DNA from 2 places in the Marinobacterium aestuariivivens genome. Region 2 is predicted to be linked to the other one. Evidence: predicted binding sites of a transcription regulator. Region 2 holds the regulator's gene; the other holds the start of a gene.
The links. Region 2 encodes FNR, which switches genes on or off when oxygen is low (the NO sensors DNR and NnrR bind a similar motif). Its sites were predicted from a motif close to TTGATNTANATCAA; they were not measured.
Positions count from the first base shown of each region.

Region 1 (3,424 bases), 560 kb from region 2:
GCATGCCAAGAAGCGGCAGCGCGACGAGATGGGCACGCTCGGGTCGGGCAACCACTATCTCGAGGTACAGGAGGTCAGCGAAATCTTCGATCCGGCGACCGCGGTCGCCTTCGGCCTGCGGCAGGGGAGGTGGTACTGTTCATCCACTGCGGCTCCCGCGGACTCGGCCACCAGATCGGCGCCGAATTCCTCAAGAGCATGTACGTCGCGGCCGGCCGTCACGGCATCGAGCTGCCGGACCGGGAGCTGGCCTGCGCGCCGATCCGTTCCGATCTCGGCGAGCGCTATCTCGGCGCCATGCGCGCGGCGATCAACTGCGCCCTTGCCAACCGCCAGATCATTACCCACCTGGCGCGCGGTGTCTTCGCCGAACTCTTCCCCGGTATCGAGCTGGCGCTGCTCTACGACGTCTCCCACAACACCTGCAAGGTCGAGGAGCATCGGGTCGACGGCGAAAGGCGTCGCCTGTTCGTCCACCGCAAGGGTGCGACACGGGCCTTCGGCCCCGGCCATGACGAGATACCGGCCCTGTTCCGCGGGCAGGGCCAGCCGGTGCTGATCGGCGGCTCGATGGGCACCGCCTCCCATGTACTGGTGGGCGACGAACGCGCCGAGGCGCTGTCGTTCTCGTCGGCCTGCCACGGCGCGGGCCGCGCGATGAGCCGCCGCCAGGCCTGCAAGACCTGGATGGGGCGCCAGCTGCTGGACCAGTTGCGCGGGCGCGGCATCATCGTGCGCAGCCCCTCGTCCCGCGGCATCGCCGAGGAGGCGCCTGGCGCCTACAAGGACGTCGATGCGGTGGTCGATGCCGCCGCCGACGCCGGCCTGGCACGCAAGGTCGCCAAACTCAGGCCGCTGGTCTGTATCAAGGGTTAGTGGTCAAGCCGGACCGCGCCGGAGCGTTCGAGCGTATCGCCGATTGGATCGAGGCGGAGAGCGCGGCTGCGATTGCCGCGTAGAAGAGGGCAGGGCTCCGTTTTCGGGGCCCCGCCGGAAAGCGGGATTATTCGATGGCGATGCGCTTCGATTCTTCCGGCAGCGGCTGCTTCTTCGGCAGCTCCAGAGTGAGCACTCCGTTGTCGAATTGTGCCTTGATGGCGGCGGCGTCGACTTCGGAGCCGACCGACAACTGACGAAGGAACTGGCCGTAATGGCGCTCCTGGCGAATAAGTTTGCCCTCCTTCTCCTCTTTCTCCTCCGATTTGGTTTCGGCCTTGATGCTGAGGATCCCGTTGTCCAGGCTGACCTGGATATCCTCTTTACTGACCCCCGGCAGATCGACCTTGACGCTGTAGGTGCCGTCGTTCTCGCGCACGTCGATGGCCGGGACCTTGTCACCGGTACGTGCAGCGAGCGGGCGGAAGAAATCACTGAAAAACGAATCGTCCAGTAGACTGTTGAAGCGGGTAAGATTGCTCATTGCAGTTCCCCCTGTTCAATACCTTGACTGTGCGGTGCAGATGTCGGGCCGGACATCGGTCCGGTCGCTTTCTGAGTATAAGTCAGTATTGGCGGCGCATGACTTGATCCAGGTCAGGCTCCATGACCGCCCTTGAAGGGGTCGGGGCAAGCGCAATGCGACAGCCGGCCGTCAACGGGAAATCGGCAATGCTGCTATTGTTGATCGAGCGATCCTGAATGGGCCTGGCTTCACTTCGCTTGACGCCGGTCATGGGCATCAGGGAGTGAAAGGCGCATAAAGGGCATATGAAAGTTTCATGGCGATATCCGGTACAGGTGCTCGGCCTGGCGGCTGCGTGCCTGCTGACCGGCTGGATGGGGCTGGCATTTACCTACGACAGCATCCAGGGCTCCCTGGTGTGGCTTCCCGCGGGTATTTCACTCGCGGCACTACTGCTTTACGGCTACCGTCTCTGGCCCGGTGTACTTGTCGCCCAACTGATACTGAGTGCCGGGCTGCCCCCGGCCGAGTTTGTCGCGGCGACCCTTGGCAGTACCCTGGCTGCGCTGTTGGGTACCTGGCTGCTGCGGCATTGGCCGGATTTCGACCTCAGGCTGTCGCGGGTCAAGGATCTGCTCGTGCTGCTGCTGCTTGGCGGGGTGCTGCCGTCGGGACTAAAGGCCAGTCTGTTGCTGTTCGGCGAGGAGGGCCTCGCCGGCGAACTGTCCAACAGCTGGCTGGTCGGGTGGATGGGCGACACGGCCGGTGTGCTGTTGTTCACACCGCTGATATTGACGCTGAAGCCCCGACAGCATTCGACGGCATCGGCGCCCTGGCGCGCCGAGGGCTGGGTTGCGCTGCTGTCGCTGGGCATCGTCTGCAGTCTGGTATTCGGCGACCTCCTGCCGTTCGACGACCAGGGCGATCTGCCCCTCGCGTTCCTGCCGGCACCGCTGCTGATCTGGATCGCGATGAGGCTGTCGTTGCACTGGACCGCACGGGCAATCCTGCTGGTATCCGCGATCTCGATGCTGGGCACTCATCTCGGGCATGGCCCCTTCGTGCGTGAGTCGATCACCGAAAGCCTGGTGCTACTCTGGTCATTTATGGTCGTCGATGGTCTGCTGGCGATGCTGCTCTGCGCCGGTATCGCTTCGCTGCGTGAAATGGCGGACCGCCTGCGCCTGATCGTCGAGGCGAATCCGAATGCGATCCTGCTGACCGATCGCGACGGGCGCATCGTGCAGGTCAATGCGCAGTGTCAGCGACTGTTCGGTTACCGGCCGGCGGAGCTGATGGGGCAGCCGGTCGAAATGATGCTGCCCGAGCGATATCGCCGCCGGCATGCCGGCTACCACCGCGGGTTCATCGACCGCGTCGAGGCGCGCCCGATGGGGCCGGCCGGCACCTGTTTGCCCGGCGCAGGGATGGCAACGAGATTCCGGTCGAGATCGGGCTGGCCGCCTTCGGCAGCGAAGAGGAGGCGGCGTGCTCGCCGTGGTGACCGATATCACCGAACGGCTAGACGCCGAGCAGGCGCTTCGGCAGGAGCGGAATTTCCTGTCGACGCTGCTCGATACGACCGATGCATTGATGCTGGTGCTGGACTGTGACTGGCGTATCGTGCGGTTCAACCGGGCGTGCCAGAAAGCCTCTGGTTACGACGAGGCGGAAGTGCTGGGACGCCCCTTCTGGGAACTGGGACTGATACCGGAGACGGAGTTGCCAGCCGTCGAGGTGACGGCCCAGGGCACGAGAGCGGGGCGCATTCACGACTACTGGGAAAATCACTGGCGTCACCGCAACGGGGAGCTGCGTTTGATTTCCTGGTCGAGCAGCTTCATTCGTGATGAGGGCGGTGATATCGAGTATCTGATCGGTACCGGTACCGATATAACGGACCGGCGCAGAGCCGAGGAGCAACTGAAGCAGTGGCAGACCCGGCTGGTGCATATGGACCGGCTCGCGACGGCGGCCGAGATGGCCTCGGGGCTGGCCCACGAGCTGAACCAGCCGCTGACG
Region 1 covers NZ_JBHSWE010000001.1:4,880,369-4,883,792, forward strand. The annotation lists partial or broken gene ACFQDL_RS25540 (RtcB family protein) at 1-876, shown strand, start outside; gene ACFQDL_RS25545 (Hsp20/alpha crystallin family protein) at 1,004-1,420, opposite strand; gene ACFQDL_RS25550 (MASE1 domain-containing protein) at 1,708-3,015, shown strand; gene ACFQDL_RS25555 (sensor histidine kinase) at 2,900-3,424, shown strand, end outside.
Region 1: ACFQDL_RS25545 (Hsp20/alpha crystallin family protein) is a predicted target of FNR. The motif match lies at 1,524-1,537, and genes of this name have one in related genera.

Region 2 (3,424 bases):
GGCAACATCCTTCTGCTGCTCGCGGAACTGGTCCGTCTGCTTGATGCGATGGATGCTGAGGTCCTCGTGCAGCAGAAAGCGCAGATTCTCATCCCACTCCAGAGCCAGCTTCGTGACGCGCTTGCCAGCCTCGAGGTGGGCGACAATTTCCGCGCTGGTCAGGTCCTGGCCCTTGATGCGGATGACGCCACCTTCCACCAGGTTGTCCTTCATTTCGCACTCGTCGAGCAGCTGCAACGAGGTTGGGAGGGGCTGCTGCTGTTCGAGCCAGTGGCTCATCACCGCCGAGGGCGACTGCTTGACGTCCGGCAGCACCACCGGCAGCGTGCCCAGGCTGCTGCGCAGCTGCGTCAGCAACTCCTCGGCCTTCTTGTGGGCAGAGGCATCGACCAATACCCAGCCGGCCTGGGGCGCGATCAGGGCCCAGGTCTGCTGGCGCCGGGTAAAGGCCCGCGGCAGCAGATCCAGTACGATCTCGTCCTTGAGCTGATTGCGCTCACGTCGATAGACCTTGCGTGCCTGCTGATGTTCGATTTCCTCGACCTTTTCCTCGAGCGTCTCGCGGATCACGCCGGAGGGCAGAATCTTCTCCTCCTTCTGGGCGCAGATCAGATAGTAGCCCGCACAGCTGTAGACGAGCTGGTCCGGCAGCCCCTTGCAGGGCGCGATCCAGCCGTAACGGCTCATCTCCTGACTGCCGCAGGGCTGGAATGGATGCTCTGCAAGGGCGGTTTCCAGGCTTTGCGCGTCCCTGTCGAAAGCGGAGGTCAGGCGATAAAAAATCAGATTTTTGAACCACATAGTCTTCTTTGCCGGCTGGTGGAGGGCGCTATTCTAACGGCTCGGGCGGGAAATGCCATGCGCAGGGCGCTTCGTTTATCGATGGTCGGGCGAGTAGTCGGCACCGGTGGCGTTCCGAAATGCCGTTGCCGGTGCTGGTGACGCGTAACGCGTTACGCGTTACGCGTCACCAGATCTCAGAGGCCCTCGTAGGCCAGCAGCGTATGCACCGGTATGCCGGCTTCCTGTATGCGGGTCGAGCCTTCGAGGTCGGGGAGGTCGATCAGGGCGGCGGCCTCGTAGACACTGGCGCCCAGTTCCTTGATCAGGGTGCTGGCGGCCAGGATGGTGCCACCGGTCGCGATCAGGTCGTCGAAGATCAGCACCTGGTCACCGGGGCCCACCGAGTCGGTCTGCATCTCGACCGCGGCGGTACCGTATTCCAGGGTATATTCGGCGTGGATGGTTTCACCCGGCAGTTTGCCCTTCTTGCGTACCAGCACCAGCGGAATATTGAGGTGATAGGCCATGATCGAGCTGATCAGGAAGCCCTGGCGTCGATGCTGGCGATATGGGTGATATCGGTATCGATATAGCGCTGGATGAAGTCGTCGGCGACCATGCGCAGCGCCTTGGGATCCTTGAACAGCGGCGTGATGTCGCGAAACTGGACGCCTGGCTCCGGCCAGTCCGGAATCGTACGGATAATCGATTTTACATAGCACTCGTCAAAGGGCATTAAGGACTCCTGCGCGCGCATCCTGTTCGATGCTTGATATGGCTCAATGTTTTCAGGGCGAGAAAAGCGTCTAATGAAGGTGTTGGGTTACCAGCCAGAGATGGCTTATCAACTGTGCAGCTTGCACGGCATCCGCAGCTTCTGTGGATGCCGTTTTTTTATATATCAGGATGTCTGTCGGGACAGTGCCGGATCCTGCACCGGGCATTCGCCGGACAGCAGGTAAAGCTGGTCGAGATCGGTAACGTCGATCTCCTTGCCTTCGACCTGGATCAGACCGCTCTTCTGGAAACGGGTGAATATCCGGCTCACGGTTTCCACTGCCAGCCCGAGGTAGTTGCCGATCTCGTTGCGCGACATCGACAGGCGGAAGCGGGTCTGGGAATAACCCCGGGCCTGAAATCGCTGCGACAGCTTGATCAGAAAAGTGGCAACGCGCTCTTCGGCGGTCTTTTTCGACAGCAGCAGCATCATCTGCTGGTCGTCACGAATCTCCTTGCTCATGGTGCGCATGATCTGACGTCGCAGCTCCGGCAACTCGCCGGACAGGTCGTCGAGGCGGGTAAAGGGGATTTCGCAGACGGTGGTGGTCTCGAGCACCTTGGTGGAAACCGGATAGACACCGGAATCGACGCCGCTGAGGCCGACCAGTTCGCCGGGAAAGTAGAAACCGGTGATCTGCTCTTCGCCCTCGTTGGTCAGCGAATAGCTCTTCACGGTACCGGCGCGCAACGCATAGATGGATGTAAAAGGCTGGCCCTGACGGAACAGGTGCTCCCCTTTCTTGAGGGGCCTGCTTTTATCGATGATGTCGTCGAGGCGGTCGATTTCGGTCATATTGAGCGAGACCGGCAGACAGAGTGAACTCAGGCTGCAGGTGTTGCAGTGTGCTTGTTGCAGGCTACGGAGCTTCCCTTCCGGTTTTTGGTCAGCCATGGTCGGTTCCTGTTGTGTCGATAGGCCCGGGGGCGCAGTTGGAGACGATTATCCAACATTTGCCGCCCGGGTTGAAGTCACAACGGGAACTATGGCCGCTATGCCATCAGGCAGCGCGGAAAAAGCGGCTCAGATGATGCGGGAGAAACCCTGCACCGGAGCCTGTTTCGGAATATAGGCGTCGAAGGCCATGCAGATGCGCCGGATCAGCAGGCGGCCGGCGGCGGTCACGGTCAGTACCCGGTCCCGTCGTTCGACCAGGCCATCGGCGATGAAGCTTTCGATCTCGGCCTGTTCGGCGGCGAAATAGTCGTCGAACGCGATGCCGAAACGCTCCTCGATGCTGTTTTGGTCGAGCTCGAAGTGGCAGATCAGCTCGCCAATGACGCGGCGGCGGATCCTGTCGTCGGCGTTCATGATCACCCCCGCTTGACAGCGGAGGCACGGCTCTCGACGGCGCGCGTATAGGCCCCCATATCGTGTTCATTCTGAAAGTAGACGTCACCAATCTGGCTGATCGCCGACACGCCCAGTGCCACCAGATCGCAGTCTGCATGGGTGGTATAGCCCTGGAAATTCCGGTGCAGCTGGCGCGAACGCTGGGCAATGGCGAGACTGTCGTCGGGCTTGGCGAAATGATCCATGCCGATATAGACGTATCCGGCCTCGAGCAGCCGGTCGATGCTGTCGTGGAGAATCTGAAGCTTGGCGTCCGGGCCCGGCAAATCCTCTGCGCGAATGTGTTTTTGCGAGCGGAAACGGTCCGGCAGGTGGGCATAGTTGAAGACCGACAACCGGTCCGGCGACAGCCCGATCACGGTATCGAGGGTGGCGGCAAAGCTTTCGGGGGTTTGATGGGGCAGACCGTAGATCAGGTCCATGTTGATCGAGCGGAAGCCCTCGCTGCGTGCGGATTCCAGAATCTGCTGCGTCATCTCCAGTGGCTGGATGCGATTGACCGCCTGCTGT
Region 2 covers NZ_JBHSWE010000001.1:5,439,098-5,442,521, reverse strand. The annotation lists gene rdgC (recombination-associated protein RdgC) at 1-801, opposite strand, end outside; partial or broken gene ACFQDL_RS28555 (adenine phosphoribosyltransferase) at 978-1,519, opposite strand; gene fnr (fumarate/nitrate reduction transcriptional regulator Fnr) at 1,685-2,455, opposite strand; gene ACFQDL_RS28545 (oxygen-independent coproporphyrinogen III oxidase) at 2,585-2,872, opposite strand; gene hemN (oxygen-independent coproporphyrinogen III oxidase) at 2,875-3,424, opposite strand, start outside.